3 regions of the Zestomonas ipomoeae genome follow, and region 2 is predicted to be linked to each of the others. Evidence: riboswitches for the same ligand, from Rfam matches in the RefSeq annotation. Region 2 holds a riboswitch; each other region holds the start of a gene.
What was found. Region 2 has a riboswitch for cobalamin ahead of ACWKV7_RS11165 (cobaltochelatase subunit CobN). Riboswitches for the same ligand answer to the same signal wherever they lie in the genome.

Region 1 (7,570 bases), on a different contig from region 2:
AGGCCGACGGCGAGATACAGCGCCAGCAGCCCCACCAGCCAGCCGAGGTACGGTACCTGTACCAACAGCCAGGCCAGCGCGGTCAGCGGCAATACCGCCAGGCACCAAGCGCTGACGCCATGGCTGCGCCAGCCGCTACCGCCAGGATTGAAGCGCCGTTCCAGGCGTTCGGCGAAGCGGCCGAACGCCACCAGCGGGTGCCAGCCCTTGGGCTCGCCGAGCAGTCGATCGAGAATCAGCGCTGCCAGGGCAGTCAGTGCCAGGGTCATGGTTGCGGGTACTCCAGGCCGTTCATTCACGGCCTCCCCAATAGTTGTCGTAAACCAGATCGGCGAGCGGCCGTGGCTCGGCCCAGCCTTCCAGCGCCAGCATCGGTGCCGGATAGAATTCGCGGACCGGCCCCAGGCAGAGGATCGCCACCGGCTGGCTCCCGGCGGGCATGCGCAACAGCTGGGCCAGCGCCTGCGGTTCGAACAGCGAAACCCAGCCCATGCCCAGCCCTTCCGCCCGAGCGGCGAGCCAGAGATTCTGGATGGCGCAGGCGACGGAGGCCAGGTCCATTTCCGGCAGGGTACGCCGGCCGAACAGGTGCGGCTCACGCCGATCCATCAGCGCCGCCACCAGCAGCTCGGCACAGTCGCGAATGCCTTCCACCTTCAGTCGCAGGAAGTCCTCGCTGCGTTCGCCCAGTGCCTCGGCAGTGCGCAGGCGTTCCGCCCCGACCAGGGCATGGATGCGCTCGCGCAGCGCCGGGTCACCAATGCGCAGGAACCGCCAGGGCTGCATCAGGCCGACGCTAGGCGCCTGGTGTGCCGCTTCCAGCAGGCGGGCCAGCAGCTCGGGCGCCACTTCGCCGCCGCTGAAGTGGCGCATGTCGCGACGCTCGGCGATGGCGCGGTAAACCGCCGCGCGCTCTTCCGGGCTGAACGCCTGCTCGCTCATGGATGCAGCAATGCCGCAGCCGCCAGCGGGTCGGACGGCAGATAGAAGTGGATGTACGAGGCGGTGAGCCGGCCGACCCGGTAGACCGCCTCGGCAGTGCGTTTGTAGTTGGGGCATTCGCCGCGGGCCAGGGGCTGCAGGGGCGAATCCAGCGCCGAATGATGGAAGGTGTGGCCGCGCAGGTGGCCTTCCGGCAGAGCCACTTCCTGCAAGGCAAGGGCCGTCAGGCGCGGCTGCATCGTCGCCTCGCCCGCCAGCAGACCGAGCATGGCATGACGCTGGCCGGCGAGGTCGGTCAGGCCGTCGAGCAGATAGAGCATGCCGCCGCACTCAGCGAGGATCGGCTTGCCCGCCGCGTGGTGCGCACGGATCGCCTCGCGGACCGACTGATTACAAGTCAGTTGCTCTGCGTGCAGCTCGGGGTAGCCGCCGGGCAGGTACAGGCTGTCGACTTCCGGCAGGCGCCGGTCGTTCAACGGCGAGAAGAAATGCAGCTGCGCACCGAGCGCCCGCAGCAGATCGAGGTTGGCCTGGTAGAGGAAGGCGAAGGCGCTATCGCGGGCCACGCCGATGCGCACGCCCGCCAGCGATGGATGGAATTGCCACGGCTCGCCGGCGGCAAACGCCACGGGTGGCGGCAGGGCCGTGTCGGCGCTGGCGGCCAGGGCATCGGCGGCGGCATCCAGGCGCGCATCCAGATCGGCCATCTCCTCGGCCTGCACCAGCCCGAGGTGGCGGCTGGGCAGCTCCACCGAGGCGCTGCGCGGCACAGCGCCGTACCAACGAATCGAATCGGGCAGGCTGTCGCGTAGGATCTCACCGTGGCGGGCGCTGCCGACCCGGTTGGCCAGTACGCCGGCGAACGGCAGGTCGGGCTGGAAGCTGGCCAGACCGTGGGCCAGGGCACCGAAGGTCTGGGCCATGGCCGCGCCATCGATCACCGCCAGCACCGGCACGCCGAAACGGCGCGCCAGGTCGGCGGCCGAGGGTGTGCCATCGAACAGCCCCATCACCCCTTCGATGAGGATCAGATCCGCCTCGCCGGCCGCCTCCCAGAGCAGCCGGCGGCTCTCCGACTCGCCGACCATCCACAGGTCGAGCTGGTAGACCGGTGCGCCGCTGGCACGGGCAAGAATCATCGGGTCGAGGAAGTCCGGGCCGCACTTGAACACCCGCACGCGCCGGCCCTGACGAGCGTGCAGGCGCGCCAGGGCGGCGGTGACGGTGGTCTTGCCCTGGCCGGAGGCCGGTGCGGCAACCAGCAGTGCCGGGCAGCGACGCTCGCCAGCCATCAGAACTCCACGCCCTTCTGCGCCTTCACTCCGGCCTTGAAGGCGTGCTTGACCAGGCTCATGTCGGTCACCGTGTCGGCCGCTTCGATCAGCCCCGGCGGTGCACCGCGCCCGGTCACCACCACGTGCTGCAGCAGCGGCCGCGCGGCGATGTCGTCGAGCACGCTGTCCAGCTCCAGGTAGCCGTACTTGAGAGCGATGTTCAGCTCGTCCAGTATCACCAGGCCGATCTCCGGGTCGCTGAGCAACTCGACCGCCACCGTCCAGGCCTGCCTGGCCTTCTCGATGTCGCGCTGGCGGTCCTGGGTTTCCCAGGTGTACCCCTCGCCCATCACGTGGTAACGCACTTCCTCGGGGAAGCGCCGGAAGAAGCGCTCCTCGCCAGTGCTCGCCGCCCCCTTGATGAACTGCACGACGCCGACCTTGATGCCATGACCCAGGGCCCGCGCGACCATGCCGAACGCCGAGCTGCTCTTGCCCTTGCCGATGCCGGTGTGCACCAGCAGCAGGCCATATTCGTCGCTGGCCTCGGCGATCTTGGCGTCGATCACTGCCTTCTTGCGCTGCATGCGTGCGCGGTGGCGCTCGTCGCGCTCGGAGTACTCGCTCATCGTTTCACCTCGACCGCCGCATGCTGCTTGAACCACGCGGCGACGCCGCCGTAGAGCACTGCGGCTACGCCCACATAGAGCGCCAGGCTGCCCAGATAGCGCGGGTAATACTGGCCGATGCGCTGGATGAATTCGGCGAACACCGGCTCCGGATAGCGCCCGGAGAAGAAGTAGAAACCGCCGCCGGAAAACAGGTAGCAGACGAAGGCACTGACCAGCACGGTCAGTGCCAGCACGGCCAGGCTGCTCGCATGGTCGCGGTGCCAGCCGGCATACAGCCGTCCGCCGAACCACAGCGTGCCGTAGGCCGGCAGCAGCGCCCAGTAGGCCGGCGACAGGCACCAGTCGCTGACTCCGGCCCAATGGATGGCGGCGAAGTCGAGCAGCGAGGCCTCGATGAACAACGCCGGGAACACCCAGCGCGGACGCAGGAACGCGCCGGCGAGGAAGAACACCGCCCAGGACGCACTGGGCAGGTTGACCGTGGCGAAGTGCTGGCCGCGGGTCATGGCCATCAACAGCGCCAGGGCGAGGCCAATCGCCAGCTGGGCACGGGGGGATAGCGTGATGAGCATCGGTGTTCTCCTCTCGGGTTAGGTCAGAGCGCCTGGTAGCGCACGGTGAAGTAGACCGCCTGGCCCGGCTGATTGAAGCCGTCGACGGTCTGGTAGTCGGCATCCAGCAGGTTGGCCACGCGGGTCTGCAGCCGCCACTCCGGGTTCAGCCGGTATTCGCCGCGCAGGTCGAGGGTGGCGAAGCCGGACAATTGGTTCTGGTTTTCCAGGTCGTCGTAGGCCGAGTTCTGCGCATGCAGGCTGGCGCCGACGCTGAAGTCGCCGATGGCGCGGTCGACATCCAGGTTGAACAGCTGGCTGGGACGGCGGTTGAGGTCCTTGCCGTAGTAGGCGGTCCCTCCGCTCGAACGTTGCGAGCGGTTCTCCGCGTCCATCAAGGTGTAGTTGGCGCTCCACTGCCAGCCGAGCAGCTCGCTGCCGACCAGCAATTCCAGGCCACGGATGCGCGCCTGGTCCACGCCCTCGGCGCGGAACTGGCCGTTGCCGCCGCGCACCGTGGCGATCAGGTTATCGATCTCCGTGCGATAGGCGTTCACCGCCCAATGGCCCCAGCCGTGCCGCCCGGACAGGCCGAGTTCGATGCTCTCGGACTCCTCGGCCTGCAAATCCGGGTTGCCGAAGCCGGGGAAGTACAGTTGGTTGAAGGTCGGCGCCTTGAATGCCGTGCCGTAGCTGGCCGTCACACGCAACTCATCGCTCAGCGCGTAACCCCAGGCCAGGTTGCCGGTGTCGTGGGTGCCGAACTGGTCGTTGTCGTCGCGGCGCAGGGACAGTTGCCAGTCATGGCGACCGTGTCCGCCCAGGTACTGGACGAAGGCCCCCTTGTTGTCCCGCGAGTCCTCGGCGTAGGCGGTGGTGCCATTGACCTCGTCGCGCTGGTAATCCAGGCCGAGGACCAGGCTGTGATCCTCGGCCAGGCGCAGGTCGTTCTGCCAGCTGAAGGTGTCGCGCCGGCTGTCGAAGCGCGAGTCGAAGTGGCCGTCCAGATTGCTGTCGGACTTGTCCTCGCTGCGACCGGCCTGCAGGGTCACCAGCAAGGGCTCCAGCGGAGCGAAGCGCGCACTGCCGCCGATGACCTTCTGCACGCCGTCGGCGTTGGCACCGAAGCCGGCGGTGCGCTTGCGATTCACCTGGTCGTAGTCGTTGTGCGACTTGGCTTGCAGCAGGTTACCGCTGAGCTCGAGGCCATTGTCGAAGCGATAGCCGCCGTTCAGCGCCAGGGCCAGGTTGCGGTAGCCATCGGCGTCGCTCTCATAGCCGCTGGCGCCCGGCTCCTTGGCGTTGATGCCGTCGGTATCCAGGCCGCTAAGGCCCAGGTTATACCAACCCTCGCTGCCGCCACCGGCGATCCCGGCACTACCGCTGTAGCTATCGTGGGTACCGTAGCCGGCGGAGAAATACGGCCGGTGGCCACGGCCTTCGCCCTTGCGGGTGAAGATCTGGATCACCCCGCCGATGGCCTCGGAGCCGTACAGGCTGGAACGCGGGCCGCGCACCACTTCGATGCGCTCGATCAGCTCCACCGGCAGGTCCTGCAGGGCGGCGCCGCCGGAAGTCACTGAGCCGATCTTGATGCCATCGATCAGCACCAGCACATGGTTGGAGTTGGTCCCGCGCATGAACAGCGAGGTGGCCTTGCCCGGCCCGCCGTTGCTGGCGAGGGAGACACCGGGCACCCGCTTGAGCAGCTCCGGCAGCGACTGCGCCTGGCTGCGCTCGATGGCCTCGCGATCGATCACGCTGACCGCAGCGAGGCTCTGTTCGGCCGTCTGCGCGGTGCGGGTGGCGGTCACCACCTGGTCGTCGAGGTCGATGGACTGGCCGGCATGGGCCAGGGGAAACAGGGAAATGCCGAGCAGCACACAGGCTGCCGATCCCGCATAAGGCTTGCGAATCAAAATGGGTTCTCCGTCGTGCCACCCGCGCGACATTGGCTGGGACAGGCAAGCGGAGAAAAAGGGCGTACGAGCCACGGGACAAGACAGTCCGTACGCCAAGCAAAGCCCTCCGCGATGCCATGGACTGCGACAGGCCGGTCTCCGGGCTCGCGAGTGAACCCGAAGGTTCCAACCGCGCCTTCCCATGCGTGAGCACAGTGGCTGTGGATGCGGTTGTTGACTCGCCTACCGTTGCGGGGGCAGCGCCGGAATCGGACCGGCTTCCCTGTTTCACCCCTCCAGCCATGGCTGAGGGGCACCTGTAGCAAGGCGCGCAGGTTAGAGGCAGAACCTCGGCCAGTCAACGGCAAGCCCCGTTGCTGACGGACACCGGACGCTACGAGGCCTGCAGCGGATCAATGACGAGGCATGAAACCAGCCGGCTTGCCTGACAGCCAATCGACGAACTGGCGTATGCGCGGGTCGCCAAGAATGGCCTCGCGAGTGTTGTAGGTCAGCGCCAGCTCCTTCTCGCTGAAGGTCTTGTGCAGGTGGTTGTGACAGGCACGGCAGACCCAGAGGGTGGCGGTGATGCGTTCGCTCCTGGCATAGCGTTTGCGCACATAGGGCTTGTCGTGCAGGGCCTTGGGGATCAAGTGGTGGCGCGTCAGCGGGGCATTGCGCCCGCAAAGCTCACAGGCGTCGGGTTGCGGCGGCAGGCGAATCGGTTCGGGCATGGCGGCTGGCTTGGAAGATGCCGCGACGCGCATGGGCTGCGCGTCGCGGTTGGCGATCAGCGTTTACGGCAAAGGGTCAGGCCGTCGCCGATCGGCAGCAGCGACAGGTCGACACGGGGATCGTCCTTGAGCTTGAGGTTCAGCGCCTGGATGGCGCGGGTATCAGGGTCCGCGGGCTCGGTTTCGAGCACCCGGCCGTCCCACAGGGTGTTGTCGAAGAGAATCAGGCCGCCGGGGCGCAGTAGCTCCAGGCAACGTTCGTAATAGGATGCATAGCCGGTCTTGTCGGCATCGATGAAGGCCAGGTCGAAGCACCCGCCCTGCCCTTCCTCGAGCAGCCCGTCGAGGGTTTCCAGCGCTGGCGCCAACCGCAGTTCGACACGCGCTTGCAGTCCCGCCTCGTGCCAATAGCGCCGGGCAATCTCACCATATTCGGCGGAAATGTCGCAGCAGATCATCTGGCCGTCCTGCGGCAGCGCCTCGGCCATGCACAGGGCGCTGTAGCCGGTGAAGGTGCCGATTTCCAGCAGCCGGCGGGCGCCGCTCAGCCTGACCAGCAGAGCCATGAACTGCCCCTGCTCGGGGGCGATCTGCCAGCGTGCCACCGGCAGCTTGGCGGTTTCCTCGCGCAGGCGCCGCTGCAAGGGCGTCTCCCGCAGGGAAACGGCGAGCAGGTAGCGATAGAGGTTGTCGTCGAGGTTGAGGGTACGGTTGGTCATGAGTGGCTCCCTGCGCTTTGCGGTTTCGACCCGGTGTCTCGGGCAACGTTAGGGGTTGTGGGCCAGCGGCGCACTGCCCAGCACGCGTTTGGCCTTCAGGTAGCTGTTCTGCCAGTAGCGATCGGCGAGGCTGTCCAGACGTACGGTGCCGCCGCTGGACGGCGCGTGCACGAAGCGCCCCTCGCCGACATAGATGCCGGCATGGCTGACCCGACCGCCGCCACCGGTGGCAAAGAACAGCAGGTCGCCGGAGCGCAGCGATTCGCGACCGACGCTGGGCACGCCCATGGCGATCAGCTCGCGGGTCGAACGCGGCAGACTGATGCCGGCGGCATCGCGGTAGACGTAGCCGATCAGGCCGCTGCAATCGAAACCGGAGTCCGGCGTATTGCCACCGTAGCGATAGGGCGTGCCGACCAGGCCGAGGGCGCGGAACAGCACGTCGTCGGCGCGCCCTTCGGCGACATCGCCGGCAGGGGGATGGTACTGGACCGAAGGGGGAGCAGGCGCCCGGCCGCTACAGGCGCCGAGCAGCAGGATGAAGACGAGAAGGGTGACGCGGGCCTTGGCAGGCATGGGCAAACGGTCCTGAGGACTGGTTGCGCCCTACTCTGCCGGCTGCGCCGCGCGGGTGCAAGCCCGTGCGCGGCATCGCTCAGGGATTGCGCGGGGTCGACGCCTGGGCCAACACGCGCTTGGCCTCCATGTAGCTGGTCCGCCAGTAGCGATCGTCGAGGCTGTCCACCCGCACACCACCGCTGCGGCGGCTGGAGGAATGGATGAACTGGTCGTCGCCCAGGTAGATGCCGGCATGGCT
Region 2 (7,570 bases):
CTCGGACAGCAGCGCCTGCTGCAGCGGCTCCAGGCGCACCCGGGTAGGATCGTTGTGCCAGCTGACGAAACTTTCCGGCGGCTGCCCGGCGAGTTGCTCGACCGCCAGGCTCAGGCCGCCGAGGTAGTCGAAGGCATCGTTGTTATCCAGCAACCCGTAGAGGTTGCTGGAGCGGCCGAGGTAAGTGCGCCGCACCTGCTTGAGGTTTTCGGCGAACACCGCCTGAACCGCGCGGCCTTGGTTGCGCAAGCCGTAAGCATGGCCCATGCGTCGCACATAGGCATCTCCCAGCTCGCTACGCTGCTGCCAACTGCCGGAGCGCTCCACCAGATTATTGATGCCGGCACCGTAGGCGCCGGGTGCGACGCCGAACAGGCGCAGGGCGGACAACTCGCCCGCCTGCTCCGGCGCTATGCCGGCGCTCAGGCGACGGGCCGCGTCTTCCACCCAGTGAGCGGCGACCCGATTGACCTCGAGGCTTTCCGTGCCGCCCGCAGTCTGCGCACCGAGCGGCGTCAGGGCAGCCGCGAGCGCCGGGCGCAACGCCGGAAAGTCGCGACGAATGGTTGCGCTGGCGCCATCCAGCGAGAGCAGCACGGCGCGCTCCAGCAGTGCCAGCTGATCGGCATACAGATCGCGGAACAAGCCGGAGGTGGTGAACAGCAGGTCGCGGCGCTGCTCGCCGGCGGCCAGCGGACGCCGCGCGATGCCCTGGACGATGCCGCGGCTGTTCCATTGCGGTTCGACACCCAGCAGGTCGAGACCGAAGGCGATCATCGCCCCCTCGTCACGCACCGTATCGGAGGCCCACAGCACCATTGCCTCACGGCCGTCGGCCGCCATGGGCCGTTGCCGCGCCTGGGCCGCCATCTCGCGACCGATGCTCCAACCGATGCGGCTCGGCAGCAGACTGCTGTCCAGCGCATGGAAGTTGCGCCCGGTGGGCAAGGCCTCGGGCGTGCGAATCGGATCGTTGCCCTTGCCGGGGGCAACGAAACCGCCCTCGAGGGCATGCAGCAAGGCGGTCATCTCGGCGGCCGGTGAATCCACCAGCGCCTGCCGGTGCCGATCGTCGCCCATCGACTGCAACAGCGTGTCCACCGCGTCCCGTTGCCAGGGCTTGCCGAACACGTGCAGCCCCATGGGCATGAAGCGTTCCTGGATGTTGGTCAGGTAGTGGCCGACTTCGTGCACCAGCAGATCGTCGTCCACCTGCTCGAAATCGATGCCCCGGGCGGCCAGCGGCTCGGCCATCGATTCACGCAGCTCGGGTTCCAGGCCGCTGCTGCCCACCAGCCGCTTGATCTCGGCAATGGTCGCGCGCCGCGCCGGCCCTTCGCCCTGTCCGGCGCCGCTCTCGAAGCTCTCGACCAACTGCCGCAGCTTGAGCAGGTCGTCGTACAGCGGCGTCGCCACCAGTGGTGGGGTCAGGTGGTCGATCATCACCGCCATGCCGCGGCGCTTGGCCTGGATACCCTCGCCGACGCCATCGACGATGTACGGGTAGATGCTCGGCAGGTCGCCGAGCACCTGGGTGGAGTAGTCCTCGTCGGTAAGGCCGACCCGCCGCCGCGGCAGGAATTCATAGGTGGAATGGCGCCCCAGGTGGACCAGCGCATCGGCTTTGAAGTCGTCGCGCAGCCAGTGGTAGAACGCCAGGTACTGGTGCGGTGGAGGGAATACCAGATTGGCATGCAGCAGCTCCTCATCCACCTCCCAGCCACGTGGCGGCTGCGGGCCGACGAATATGTTGCCGAAGCGAATGCCCGGCAGCACCAGCTTGCCATCGTGCACCATCACATAGCCCGGTCCCTCGCCCCAGCCGCGCAGCCCCTCGATGCCGGTGGCCGCCAGGGCGGCCACCAGTTGCTGCGCCTGCGCCCAGTCGGCTTCGCCGGGCTGCGCCAGGGCACGCCGGTAGAGCGCCTCCAGTTGCGCCAGCAGGTCGAGGGCACGTGCCCGCGCCGGATGCACGACGCCATCCAGCACGTGGTGCAACTCACTGGAACCGTTGGCCAAGATGTCCGCCGCGACCTCGATCTGCGAGGCGTGCAAAGCGCGCCGCAACTGCGCATTCCAATAGCCGAGCGGGCCCTGGACCATTTCCGCCTGCAAGGCCGCCGGCAGTGTCTTGAACCATGCGCGGTAAGCCGCCCCATCCATGGTTTGCACCTTACGGCTCATTTCGGCCAGGGCGTCGCCCTGTTCCGGCAGGTTCACCCCGCGCGCCTGCAACAGCTCGAGCAGCGCGGTGGGCGATTCCGGCAACGGCCCGGTGTCATAGCCTTCAGCCCGCAGGCGCTGGAGGATTTCGAACAGCGACTGCGGCACATCGAGATTATCGGCGCCGATGTTGTGGCGACCCGGCGGATGGTTGTAGTAGATCAGCGCCACCCGTTTGTCGGCATTGGCCATGCGCTGCAGGCGCTGCCAGCGTTGGATGCGCGCGGTCATCGCCGCTACCTGGGCCGCCAAAGGCTCGCCGATGGCGAAGCGTATGCCGGTCACCGGATCGCTCTGCTGATCACGCCAGGCCGACAGCACCATGGCCTGGCTGGTGCCCTGCAGCTCCGGCATGGCGATCTGGTAGTGCACCTTGTCCCGCGGCAGTCCGTCGCTGGAGAGTTGCCAGGCGACTTCGCTGCGATCTTCCAGGCGCACGCCCTTGAGCACAGGCACGTCCAACTGGCCCAGCAGGTTGGTCACCTGCTCGCGGTGCTCGCCACCGCCGATCACGAAGTCCTGCAGCACGACGACCGCCGCCAGGGGCGGATGCTCGGCCTGCTGCAGCCAGCGCACCGCCTCCAGCGAGCCCTTCCCCCAGTCGGCGAACAGGCTGACACACGCCAGCCCGGCTCCCTGCAAGGCCTGGCACAGTGCGTCGTTCAGGGTTTGGTCGCCGGCCCGGTCGGCACGCCCATGGTCGACGACGGCCACCAACGCGTCCCCCTGCCACTGCAACTGGTCGGCCTGGCGGACCTGCCCATCCTGATAGAAGCGCAGGCTCGCCCGCGCTTGCGGCGGCGCAACCGTCACCGAGGCATCTGCCCGCGCCGCCAGCCAGCCGAGCAAGGCGGCCATGTTCTCCACCCCGCCCGCCAGCCAGTAGCCACGCGCATCGAGCCAGTCGGCCTGCTGCGGATAGCGAGTGCGCTGGCGCTGCAACCACTCGCCCAGATCGCCATCCGGCTTCTGCGCCCCGAGACGCTCGGCCTGCTCACGGGAAGCGAACAGTGGCTGTCCATGGCCACGGCTCAGACGCACCAGGTCATGGTCGCTGTGCAGAATGAACAGGTCGGCCGTTGGCGCGCCCGCCAGCAGCGGTCGCAGGCGCTCCACCTCGCTACCGAAGACACCCGCGCCGAACACCACCTGGGCAGTGCCGAGCCACTCGGCCAGGGCACGGTCGTCCAGTTCGTTGAGCTGTTCCGATGTGCGCGCACTGATGCGCTGCTGCGGATGCTGCCGCTGAAACAGCGCGGCGGCCGCAGCGAATTCCGCGGCACTGTATTGCGAAACGATGGCGTTGATCTGCGCCGCCCGGGTCAGGGACGGCGCCAGCGCCAGCAGTACCAACAGCGTGACGCGCGCGATACGAGCTGTCATGCCCTCTCCAGTTAATGGGGCGAGTGGCAGACAGCACGGCAGGCCAGCCGCAGGACGCGGCTGGCAACGGAATGCCGGGCAAGCCGCCCACCGCGACTGTCCTTGGGAGAGCGGGCTGGTGTCGGGCTTGGTCGACAATCGACTCACCGTTGCGGGGGCAGCTCCAGCTTGGACTGGATTCCCATTTACCCCGGACCTTGATCCGGGCACCGCGCTCTCCATTCGCCAGCCGCCAGGGCTGGACCGGGCGCCACCTTACGCGCCGTCCATGCCAAGTTCAAGCGAGCCTTGAATGGCAGCCGCACGAAGCGCCTGCCGGCTGGTAAGATGGCCGGCCCGCTGTACCGGCGGCAGCGGGCGCCGGCATTTTCGTCGAGCCCAATAGCCCGGTGCGACCTGATCGCCACTCCTTCACTGCCGGTCCGTTTTGATGTTCGAACGACAGCGACTCAAGCACATCCTCACCCTCGGCCTGCCGATCATCGGCGGCATGCTAAGCCAAAGCCTGCTGAACCTGATCGACGCAGCCATGGTTGGCCACCTGGGGGAAAAATCCCTTGCCGGCGTCGGCATCGGCAGCTATGCCAACTTCATGGCCATCGCCCTGGTGATGGGCCTCGGCGCCGGGGTGCAAGCCCTGGTGGCACGCCGGCGCGGCGAAGGCCGCGTCGCGGAACTGGCAGCGCCGCTCAACGCGGGCCTGCTGATCGCCCTCGGCCTGGCCCTGCCACTGACGCTGTTCTGCTGGTGGCAGGCCGCCGCCATCATTGGAGTGCTGTCCGACGATCCAGAAGTACTTCGCATCGGCATCGATTACTTCGAGTGGCGCACCCTGGCGATCTTCGCCGTCGGGCTGAATTTCTCCTTTCGCGGTTACTGGAACGGCAGCCACCGTTCCGGGGTATACATGCGCACCCTGGTGGTCATGCACCTGGCCAACGTCGGCATCAGCTACAGCCTGATCCACGGTCTGTTCGGCCTGCCGGCGATGGGTGCGCCAGGTTCCGGACTGGGCACCAGCATCGCGCTGTACCTGGGCTCGCTGATTTACGCCATGCAGACCTGGCGCAGCGCCCGCGACCAGGGTTTTCTCAGTCGTCGCCCGAAGGAAATCGACCTGCGCGTGCTGCTCCGCCTGTCGCTGCCCAACTCGTTGCAGCAGTTCTTCTTCGCCACCGGCATCACCACGCTGTTCTGGATCATCGGCCAGATCGGTACCGCCGAACTGGCGGTGGCCCATGTGCTGATCAACCTGGCGCTGTTCCTGATCCTGCCCGGCATCGGCCTGGGCATGGCCGCCACCACCCTCGTCAGCCAGAGCATGGGCGAGAGGGACTTCGCCGCCGCGCATCGCTGGGGTTGGGACGTGGTCAAGGTGGCAGCGCTGGGCCTGGCGCTGCTGGGCACGCCGTTCTGGCTGTTTCCCGACCTGATCCTGCGGCTGTTCGTCAGCGATCCGCACCTGCTCGAACTAGGTACCTGGCCCCTGCGCCTGACCGGCCTGGGCATGGTCATCGACGCCACCGCCCTGGTGCTCACCCAGGCCTTGCTCGGTGCCGGGGCCAACCGCACGGTGATGGCGGTAAGCCTGGGCAATCAGTGGCTGTTCTTCTTGCCGCTGGCGTACCTGATCGGCCCGGTGCTGGGCTATGGCTTGCTGGCGATCTGGAGCCTGCAGATCCTGCAGCGTGGGCTGGCATCGGCTATTTTCGCCTTCATGTGGCAGAAGCGCGGCTGGATTCACATCGAGCTTTAGCCCAAGAGCAGCTAGGCTCAGGGTGGCTTACAGGAGGCACCCATGAGTGAAGAACGCGACAATGACCATCAGGACCAACCACTGAGCTTCGGGGAAATGCTGCAAAGCGTGCTGGCCGCCGCCCTTGGCGTGCAGAGCGGAAAGAACCGCGCGCGGGACTTCTCTCGCGGCAAACCCAGCCATTTCGTCATTCTCGGTGTACTGTTCACCGGGCTGTTCGTGCTGACGATCTTCGGCGTGGTCAAGCTGGTCCTGCATTTATCCGGGCTGTAGACGCAGGAACGCCGGAGGCGGTGGGTAACCGCTCCGGCGTTCGGCGTGAATAGTGGCTACTGCTGGCTGACCCAGAATACCGCGGTCGACACCACCAACACGATCAACGCCAGAATGGCAAAGGCATCGACCACGCTGTCTCGGTTGTCCGGCTCGATCTGATCGTTCATGGCTTCCCCTGTTGTTGTGGTTATGAGTTGCACGTCCTTGAGCAGTTAAGACCAAGCCCGCCGCTCCCTCAAGCCGGGAGTTATGCATTGCCGTTTGCTTAGGCTTTAACGTTCTTACCATATACTCAAACATCACTTTTGCGCATAACCATGAGCTGGTATCTTCCCCCGACTCCGTAGGGGTGCGCGGCCGTGCGCGCAGATAAAGCTGTAAGCAGCCTGACGACAGGACATTTATGTACGTATACGACGAGTACGATCAACGGATCGTCGAGGACCGCGTCAAGCAGTTCCGCGATCAGACCCGCCGTTATCTGGCCGGCGAGTTGACGGGCGAAGAATTCCGCCCGCTGCGCCTGCAGAACGGCCTGTATATCCAGCGTTACGCACCCATGCTGCGCATTGCCGTGCCCTACGGCCTGCTCGCTTCTACCCAACTGCGCAAGCTGGCGCAGATCGCCCGCGACTACGACAAGGGCTACGCCCATATCAGTACCCGCCAGAACGTGCAGTTCAACTGGCCGGAGCTGGAAGACGTGCCGGACATCCTCGCCGAGCTGGCGACCGTGCAGATGCATGCGATCCAGACCAGCGGCAACTGCATTCGCAACACCACCACCGACCAGTTCGCCGGCGTCGCCCGCGACGAGTTGGTCGATCCGCGCCCCTGGTGCGAGATCATCCGCCAGTGGTCGACCTTCCATCCCGAGTTCGCCCACCTGCCGCGCAAGTTCAAGATCGCCGTCAACGGCGCCGTCAGCGACCGCGCAGCCATCGAAGTGCATGACATCGGCCTCGAAGCAGTACGCAACGAGCGCGACGAACTGGGCTTCCGCGTTTCCGTCGGCGGCGGCCTGGGCCGTACCCCGATCGTCGGCAGCTTCATCAACGAGTTCCTGCCCTGGCAGCACCTGCTGAGCTACCTCGATGCCATCCTGCGCGTGTACAACCGCTATGGCCGCCGCGACAACAAGTTCAAGGCGCGCATCAAGATCCTGGTCAAGGCACTGACGCCGGAAGTCTTCGCCGAGCGCGTCAACGCCGAATGGGCACACCTGAAGGATGGCCCGACCACCTTGACCGAAGCGGAAGTCCAGCGCGTCGCTCGCTTCTTCGTCGACCCGGCCTACAAGGCGCTGGAGGACCAGGACGGCGCCCTGGCCCAGCTGGACGCCGAGCACCCTGGCTTCGCCCGCTGGCGCGCGCGCAACGTGGTCGCCCACAAGAAGCCCGGCTATGCGGCGGTCACCCTGTCGCTCAAACCCACCGGCACCGCGCCGGGAGATGTCACCGACAAGCAGCTCGATGCCATCGCCGACCTCGCCGACCGCTACAGCTTCGGCGAAGTGCGCAATTCCCACGAGCAGAACATCATTCTCGCCGACGTCGAGCAGGCACAGCTGTTCGCGCTCTGGGGGGAACTGCGCGAACTGGGTTTCGCCACGCCGAACGTCGGCCTGCTGACCGACATCATCTGCTGCCCCGGCGGCGATTTCTGTTCCCTGGCCAATGCCAAGTCGATTCCGATCGCGGAGGCCATCCAGCGCCGCTTCGATGATCTCGACTACCTGTTCGATATCGGCGAAGTGGACCTGAACATTTCCGGCTGCATGAACGCCTGCGGCCACCATCACGTCGGCCACATCGGCATTCTTGGCGTGGACAAGCGTGGCGAGGAGTTCTACCAGGTATCCATCGGCGGCAGCGCCGGTCGCGATGCCAGCATCGGCCAGATTCTCGGCCCAGCCTTCGCCCAGGATGCAAT
Region 3 (7,570 bases), on a different contig from region 2:
CTTCGATATGAGCATCATCGCTGGAGAGATAGCGTGGGCCGGTGTAGTTGGCTTCCACGTAGCCGGTCAAGCCTTCCAGCAACAGGTAGCTGAGATTCACCCCGGCGGTATGCCTGGCTACGCCCGGTACATCGTTGCCCCTGAAGTTGCCGGCCTCATACTCGGCGTCGGTGAAGCTGTACTGGCCTCGCAGGTTCAGGCGCTCGGTGAGCTGACGCTGGCCTTCGAGCAGCAGGCCGTTGCGGCGGGTGTCGTCGAGGTTGACGTTGGCGCCTGGGAATCCGAACGCAAAATCCGGCCCGGGGGCTGCGCTATCGAAAGCGATCTCGTTTTTGAGGGCGAGGCGATAGAGCGTCAGTTGGTAATGCTGAATAGCATCTTGCCATTCGATCCCAGTCTCCCAGGAGGTACCGGTCTGTGGTTTGAGGAAGTTCGTTCCGGGAATGGTGTAACCGTTATCGTCGACATTGGCGAAGCGCAGTACGTCCTCGCGCTTGATGAACATACGGACGTACTCGTTTGCCTGCCAGCTTAGGCCGAGGCTATTGCTGTCCTCCCTGTCGGTGTGCGTGAGCCCTTTGCCTTTGTTGCGATCTTCCGTTTCGCTGGTGCGGTAGCCGACGGTCAGGAGTACGTTGCCGCCGAGCGGCTGGCTCAGTTGGGTGTACCAGTCGCGTTGGGTTTGCCGAAAGAGCGTCGCGCCAAAGCCGGAAACACGTTCGTAGTCGCTGGTGATGTGATCGTGGCCGAAAAGCCACTCGCTACGGCCCAGGGTGCTATCCCAGCGAGCCGTCAGGCGCGGGCTGAACGTCTCGACTCGGGTGTCCTGGACGAGGGGTTGCGACAGGTAGGCCACCGAATCGCTGTCCCGATAGCTGTAGTCGAAGTTCGCTGTCCAGTGCTCTCCCAGCGCCTGCTGCAGTGCGAAGCGGTTGACCTCTGTCTTGCTGTCGTTGAAGTCGCGGGGCTTGACGGTGGCCTTGCGATCCGCCCGGCGCTGGGCTTCGCTGAGCGCGCCGGAAAGGCGCAGTTCATCGTCGATGGTCTGGTATTCATAGAGCAGCCAGCCGCTGTCGTGGTCGTAGCGCAGGCGGCTGAACAGGTTGCTGTAGCTGGCATTGTTGTTGTCGCGATAGCCGTCCGAATGGCGGGCTTCGCCGCTGCCGTAGAGGGAGAAACCGCCGCCCAACTGGGCGAAGGCGTGGCCACGATAGGCTTCCAGGTCGTGGCTGCCGCGGCTGGTTTCCACATAGGCTTCGTTTTCGCTCGGGCGGCGGGTGATGATATTCACCACCCCGCCTACTGCCTGGTCGCCATAGAGCACGGTGCCGGCGCCGCGAATGATCTCGATGCGCTCGATATTGCCCAGCGGTACGCTATTGAGGTCGGCGGCTTCCTGGGAGGGATTGTTCAGTCGGCGCCCGTCCACCAGTATCAGGGTGTTGTTCACCGCGTTCGCTCCAAAGCCTCTGAGGCTCAGGGTCACACGGTTGCCGTCGCCGAAGATGTCCTGGATCTGCAACCCCGCCTGGGTCCGCAGCACATCCACCAGACTGCTGGCGGCGCTGGTCTCGATCTGTTCGCGGGTGATCACGGCGACGCTGGCGGGCGCCGGTGCTTGCAGGGGCGTGGCGCGGGTGACAACCAGGGGAGCTGCCTGGTAGGGCTCATCGGCAGCCAGGCCCAGGCCGGGGGCCAGGGCGACGGCGAGGGCAAGGCGGGACAGTTTCATGGTCGATCCTCAAAAGCAAGACGGAAAACTTTCGAGGAGGGCAGGGCAAGGGCAGGGGCACGGAAAACGCCAGGGCGGCAGCCTGCGCTTGACGGTGGAGCCCTCCGCAACACCAGTCGCATCGTGCCGAGGCAGGTCTCCGGGCTGCCGACACGCACCTCCCCGCCTTCCCAGGCGCCTTGCCCAGTGGCTCATCGAGAAAGCGGCGACCCGTGAGGGTCGCGGTCGGTTACCGTTGCGGGGGCAGCGCAGGCCTTTCACCTGCTTCCCGTTTAACGCCGCGCCTGTCGGCAGCGGCGACCTCGGCCAATCTGAATGCCGCGCACCTTAAGGCGCGGCAAGGGAAAACACAAGAAAGCCGGCGAGGCTTGCGTTGTGCAGCCTGTCTGTAGGGGCGAATTTATTCGCCAATGCAGTCCGTCAGGCGAATAAATTCGCCCAAACAATCGTGCCTCGCCCCGCCTTACGGGAGGGCCTTGATCTGCGCGGGTTCGAGCAGTGCCAGGCGTTCGCGTACCGCGGTCTCGATACCGGCGGCGTCGAGGCCGCATTCGGCGAGCATCTGCGCCGGCTTGGCGTGCTCGACGTAGTAGTCCGGCAGACCCAGGTTGAGCACCGGTTTGAGCAGGTTCTCACGGGCGAGCAGCTCGTTGACCGCGCTGCCGGCGCCACCCATGACGCTGCCTTCCTCGATGGTCACCAGCAGAGCGTGGGACTGTGCCAGCTCGAGCACCAACGCCTCGTCCAGCGGTTTGACGAAGCGCATGTCGGCGACGCTGGCGTCCAGGCGGTCGGCCACCCTCAGTGCTTCGCCCAACTGCACGCCGAACACCAGGAAGGCGACGTTCGCACCGCGGCGCCGCACGATGCCCTTGCCGATTTCCAGCGGCTCCAGGCCAGGCTCGATGGCCGCGTTCGGCCCGCTGCCGCGCGGATAGCGCACCGCTGCCGGCCCCTCGTAGTGGTAGCCGGTGGTGAGCAGGCGACGCAGTTCGTTCTCGTCGCTGGGGGTCATCACCAGCATGCCGGGAATGCAGCGCAGGTAGGCGATATCGAAGCTGCCGGCGTGGGTCGGGCCGTCTTCGCCGACCAGGCCGGCGCGGTCGATGGCGAACAGCACGTCGAGGTGCTGCACGGCGACATCGTGGACCAGTTGGTCATAGGCGCGCTGGAGGAAGGTCGAGTAGATCGCCACCACCGGCTTGGCGCCCTCGCAGGCCATGCCGGCAGCCAGGGTCACGGCATGCTGCTCGGCGATGGCGACGTCGAAATAGCGCTCCGGAAAGCGCTCGCTGAAGGTCACCAGATCCGAGCCTTCCTTCATCGCCGGGGTGATGCCGGTCAGGCGCGGGTCCTGTTCGGCCATGTCGCACAGCCACTGGCCGAACACATTGGAGTACTTCGGCCCGCCGGCCTTCTTCGGCTCGGCGCCCTGCGGCTCGAGCTTGGTGATGGCGTGGTAGCCGATCGGGTCGGCCTCGGCCGGGGCGAAACCCTTGCCTTTCTTGGTCACCACATGGAGGAACTGCGGGCCTTCCAGGTCGCGCATGTTGCGCAGGGTGGTGATCAGCGTCGGCAGGTCGTGGCCGTCGATGGGACCGATGTAGTTCCAGCCCAATTCCTCGAACAGGGTGCCGGGCACCAGCATGCCCTTGGCGTGTTCCTCGGTCTTGCGGGCGATCTCCCAGGCGCCGGGTAGGCGCGAGAGCACCTTCTTGCTGCCTTCGCGCATGCTGGCGTAGGTGCGGCTGGAGAGGATCTTGGCCAGGTAGTTGGACAGTCCGCCGACGTTATTGGAGATCGACATGTCGTTGTCGTTGAGCACCACCAGCATGTCGGCGCCGACGTCGGAGCCGTGGTTGAGAGCCTCGAAGGCCATGCCGGCGGTAAGGGCGCCGTCGCCGATCACCGCCACCGTCTTGCGCTTCTCGCCCTTGAGCTTCGCGGCAATGGCCATCCCCAGGGCGGCGCTGATGGAGGTGCTGGAATGGCCGACGCCGAAGGTGTCGTACTCGCTCTCGATGCGCCGCGGGAAGGCGGCGATGCCGTCCTTCTGCCGCAGGCTGTGCATGCGCTCGCGGCGGCCGGTGAGGATCTTGTGCGGGTAGGCTTGATGGCCGACGTCCCAGACCAGCCGATCGTCGGGTGTATCGAAGACGTAGTGCAGGGCGATGGTCAGTTCGATCACGCCGAGGCCGGCGCCGAAGTGCCCGCCGGTCTGGCCGACCGTGTAGAGCAGGTCTTGGCGCAGTTCGTCGGCCAGGGTCTCCAACTCCGCTTCCCCCAGGCGGCGCAGCTCGGCCGGCATCGCTGCACGGTCCAGCAGGGGCGTTAGCGGTCGCTCGCGGGGGATCTCAAGGAACGTCTTGGGCATCAGGCGAATCGTTATAGGCGTAAAAGAATGCGGCAGTTTACCCGAAAAAGGTTGCTGCAAGCGTGCGAACGCGGCTGAGGCCGGTAGCCGCAGGGGCCGGATCGGCGCCGCGGCGGTGCGCCCCGGCCGCGACCGGCCCAGCCCATTCACCAGGTATCGACGAACGGTCGCTTCTTGCCGCTGCGGGCCGCTGGGCGCGGGGTGGCATCCAGCCCGCGCAGCAGCCAGGCGCGGGTTTCCGCTGGGTCGATCACCGCATCGATCTCCAGATAGCTGGCCATGTTCAGCGCCTTGCCGTTGGCGTAGGCCTTGGCCACCAGTTTGTCGAACAGCGCCTTGCGTGCTGCCTCGTCCGGCTGGCTGGCCAGTTCCTTGGCGAAGCCCAGGCGCACCGCGCCTTCCAGGCCCATGGCGCCGAACTCGCCGCTGGGCCAGGCGACGGTGAACAGCGGCGCATGGAAGCTGCCGGCGGCCATGGCCTGGGCGCCGAGGCCGTAGCCCTTGCGCAGCACCACGCAGAAGAACGGCACCGACAGGCTCGCTGAGGCGACGAACATGCGCGACACGTGGCGCACCGTGCCCTGCTTCTCCGCTTCCGGACCGACCATGAAGCCGGGCGTATCGCACAGCGACAGCATGGGGATATCGAAGGCATCGCATAGCTGCATGAAACGCGCGGCCTTGTCGCCGGCCACCGCATCAATGGCGCCGCCGAGGTGCGCCGGGTTGTTGGCGATCAGTCCGAACGGCCGGCCTTCGATGCGAACCAGGGCGGTGATCAGCCCTGGGGCGAACTGTCGGCGCAGCTCAAGCACGCTGCCGGCATCGGCCAGGGTCTCGATCACCTGGCGAATGTCGTAGACGCGCAGGCGATTCTGTGGAATCGAGTGGCGCAGCGCGCGCTGGTCGGCGCACTGCCAGTCGCTTACAGGACCCTGGAAGTAGGACAGGTATTGCTTGGCCACGCGCACCGCCTCGGCTTCGTCCGCCACCACGACGTCGATCACCCCATTCGGCCCCTGTACGGCGACCGGGCCGACTTGCTCAGGGCTGAAACTGCCGAGACCGCCGCCCTCGATCATCGCCGGGCCGGCCATGCCGAGCGTCGCGTTCTCGGTAGCGACGATCACATCGCAGCAGCCGAGCAGCGCCGCATTGCCGGCGAAGCAGCGCCCGGACACCACCCCCACCAGCGGCACCAGCCCGGACAGCTTGGCCATGCCGACGAAGGTGTGGCAATCCAGCCCAGCCACGCCGACGAAATCGGTATCGCCCGGCCGCCCGCCGCCGCCCTCGGCGAACAGCACCAGCGGCAGGCGCCATTGCTCGGCCAGCTGCAGCAGGCGGTCGGTCTTCTTGTGGTTCATCACCCCCTGGGTGCCGGCGAACACCGTGTAGTCGTAGGCGATGGCCAGGCAACGCGCCGCCTCGGGGCCGAACTGCGCAGCGTTTACCGTGCCGGTGCCGGCCACCAGGCCGTCGGCCGGGCTCAGCTCGATCAACTCCTCCGGCGAGCGCCGGCGCCTTTGGGCGGCCAGGGCGAAGCCGCCGTATTCGCTGAAGCTGCCTTCATCCAGCAGGTCGGCAAGGTTCTCTCGCGCGGTGCGCTGGCCGCTCTTGCGTCGCCTGGCCACGGCCTGCGGGCGACGCTCGTCGGTGAGCAGGGCCTGACGCTCCAGCACTTCGGCGAGATCGGCGCGGATATGCGCCAGGTCCAGGCTTTCCTCGGTGTGCAGGTGGCCGCCGTCGACCTCGACGGGTTCGAGGAACAGCAGCGCCTGGCCTTCGCTGAGCGCATCGCCGGGGCGGGCGGCGAGGGCACGGACGATGCCGCTGCGCTCGGCCTTGACCACGAACTCCATCTTCATCGCCTCCAGCACCGCGACGGTTTGCCCGGCCGCCAGCACATCGCCCTCGGCGACCTCCAGATTGACCAGCACGCCGGTGCTGGGCGCACATAGCGGCTTGCTGCCGGGCGGTGCCTCGATCTGGTTTTGCGGCGGGTTGGTCGCGACCGCCGCCTGGGCGATGAACAGGTGGGGGTGAGCCTGGGGTTGCGCGGCCAGTAGTTCGTCCAGATGGCGTTCGACAAAGCGCGTGCCGACTCGATTGGCCTGCACGGCGGGATGGCGCAGCAGGTTCTGCAGCAGATGCAGGTTGCTCGCCACGCCTTCGATGCGGAACTCGCAGAGCGCGCGATAGGCCCGACGCAGCGCGCCCGGATAATCCGGTGCGTGGACCACCAGCTTGGCCAGCAGCGAATCGTAGGCGGGGCTGACCGGGTAGCCGGCGTAGCCGTAGCCATCGACGCGCAGCCCCGGCCCGCTCGGCGGCTCGTAGGCGGTCAGGGTGCCGGCGGCCGGGCGGGTGCTGCCGTCTGCGTGTTGGGTCTCCAGGTTGAGGCGCAGTTGCACGGCGCAGCCCTGGAGCGGCGGCGGCTGATCCAGGCCCAGCTCGCTCAGGCTGGCGCCGGCGGCCAGGTGCAGCTGGCTGTGTAGCAGGTCGACGCCGGTGACCGCTTCGGTGACGGTGTGCTCGACCTGGATGCGCGGGTTGGCTTCCATGAAATAGAAGCGTCCCGGCTGGGCCTCATCGAGGAGGAATTCGAAGGTGCCGATGCCGCGATAGCGCACCTCGCAGGCCAGGCGCAGCGCCGCTTCGATCAAGGCATCGCGGGTGGCGTCAGGCAACTCGGGGCTGGGGGCGATCTCGATCAGCTTCTGGTTGCGCCGTTGCAGGCTGCAATCGCGCTCCCACAGGTGGCTGACCGCGCCGCTGCCGTCGCCAAGCACCTGCACTTCGATATGCCGCGCCTCGCTCACCAATTGCTCGACATAGAGCGCGCCATTGCCGAACGCCGCCTGCGCCTCCGACTGGCAGCGGGCGTAGGCTTCGACCAGTTCGGCTTCGCTGTGCACCGCGCGCATGCCCCGCCCGCCGCCGCCGGCCAGGGCCTTGAGCATCACCGCGGCGCCGTCGCCGAGACCGAGCAGGAACTCGCGGGCTTCGTCCAGGCTCACCGCGCGGTTGAGGCCGGCCACCAGCGGCACATCGCAGCGCTCGGCCAAGTCGCGGGCGGCGGCCTTGTCGCCGAACAGCTCCAGCACCTGCGGCGGCGGGCCGACGAAGCACAACCCGGCCTGCTGGCAGCGGCGGGCGAACTCGGCGTTCTCGGCGAGAAAACCGTAACCCGGGTGGATCGCCTCGCAGCCCTGTTCGAGCGCGATGGCGAGCAACTGCTCCATGTCCAGGTAGGCCGGCACGCCGCGGCCTTGCAGCGCGACCGCGCCATCGGCCTTGTGCCGGTGCAGGGAGGCGGTATCGTCCTCGGCGTAGACCGCCACCGAGCGAATGCCCAGGTCCGCGCAGGCGCGGGCAATACGAATGGCGATCTCGCCACGGTTGGCGATCAGCAGGGCGGAAAAGGGCATGGTGGCTCCGGAGGGCGCAGTATCGTGCGCCTC

Region 1: another riboswitch for cobalamin. It lies ahead of btuB (TonB-dependent vitamin B12 receptor); the one in region 2 lies ahead of ACWKV7_RS11165 (cobaltochelatase subunit CobN).
Region 3: another riboswitch for cobalamin. It lies ahead of ACWKV7_RS05890 (TonB-dependent receptor); the one in region 2 lies ahead of ACWKV7_RS11165 (cobaltochelatase subunit CobN).

Annotation. Positions count from the first base shown of each region.
Region 1 is NZ_JBSKHQ010000001.1:771,345-778,914, forward strand. Features, by position in the region: gene cbiB (adenosylcobinamide-phosphate synthase CbiB) at 1-269, opposite strand, end outside; gene bluB (5,6-dimethylbenzimidazole synthase) at 292-942, opposite strand; gene ACWKV7_RS03485 (cobyrinic acid a,c-diamide synthase CobB) at 939-2,234, opposite strand; gene cobO (cob(I)yrinic acid a,c-diamide adenosyltransferase) at 2,234-2,845, opposite strand; gene ACWKV7_RS03495 (hypothetical protein) at 2,842-3,420, opposite strand; gene btuB (TonB-dependent vitamin B12 receptor) at 3,444-5,318, opposite strand; cobalamin riboswitch at 5,434-5,636, opposite strand; gene ACWKV7_RS03505 (hypothetical protein) at 5,714-6,034, opposite strand; gene ACWKV7_RS03510 (class I SAM-dependent methyltransferase) at 6,091-6,753, opposite strand; gene ACWKV7_RS03515 (C40 family peptidase) at 6,802-7,329, opposite strand; gene ACWKV7_RS03520 (C40 family peptidase) at 7,409-7,570, opposite strand, start outside.
Region 2 is NZ_JBSKHQ010000008.1:68,337-75,906, reverse strand. Features, by position in the region: gene ACWKV7_RS11165 (cobaltochelatase subunit CobN) at 1-3,606, opposite strand, end outside; cobalamin riboswitch at 3,703-3,836, opposite strand; gene ACWKV7_RS11160 (MATE family efflux transporter) at 4,037-5,362, shown strand; gene ACWKV7_RS11155 (DUF2970 domain-containing protein) at 5,405-5,635, shown strand; gene ACWKV7_RS11150 (nitrite/sulfite reductase) at 6,042-7,570, shown strand, end outside.
Region 3 is NZ_JBSKHQ010000003.1:43,331-50,900, reverse strand. Features, by position in the region: gene ACWKV7_RS05890 (TonB-dependent receptor) at 1-1,732, opposite strand, end outside; cobalamin riboswitch at 1,846-2,052, opposite strand; gene dxs (1-deoxy-D-xylulose-5-phosphate synthase) at 2,196-4,106, opposite strand; gene ACWKV7_RS05880 (carboxyl transferase domain-containing protein) at 4,253-7,537, opposite strand.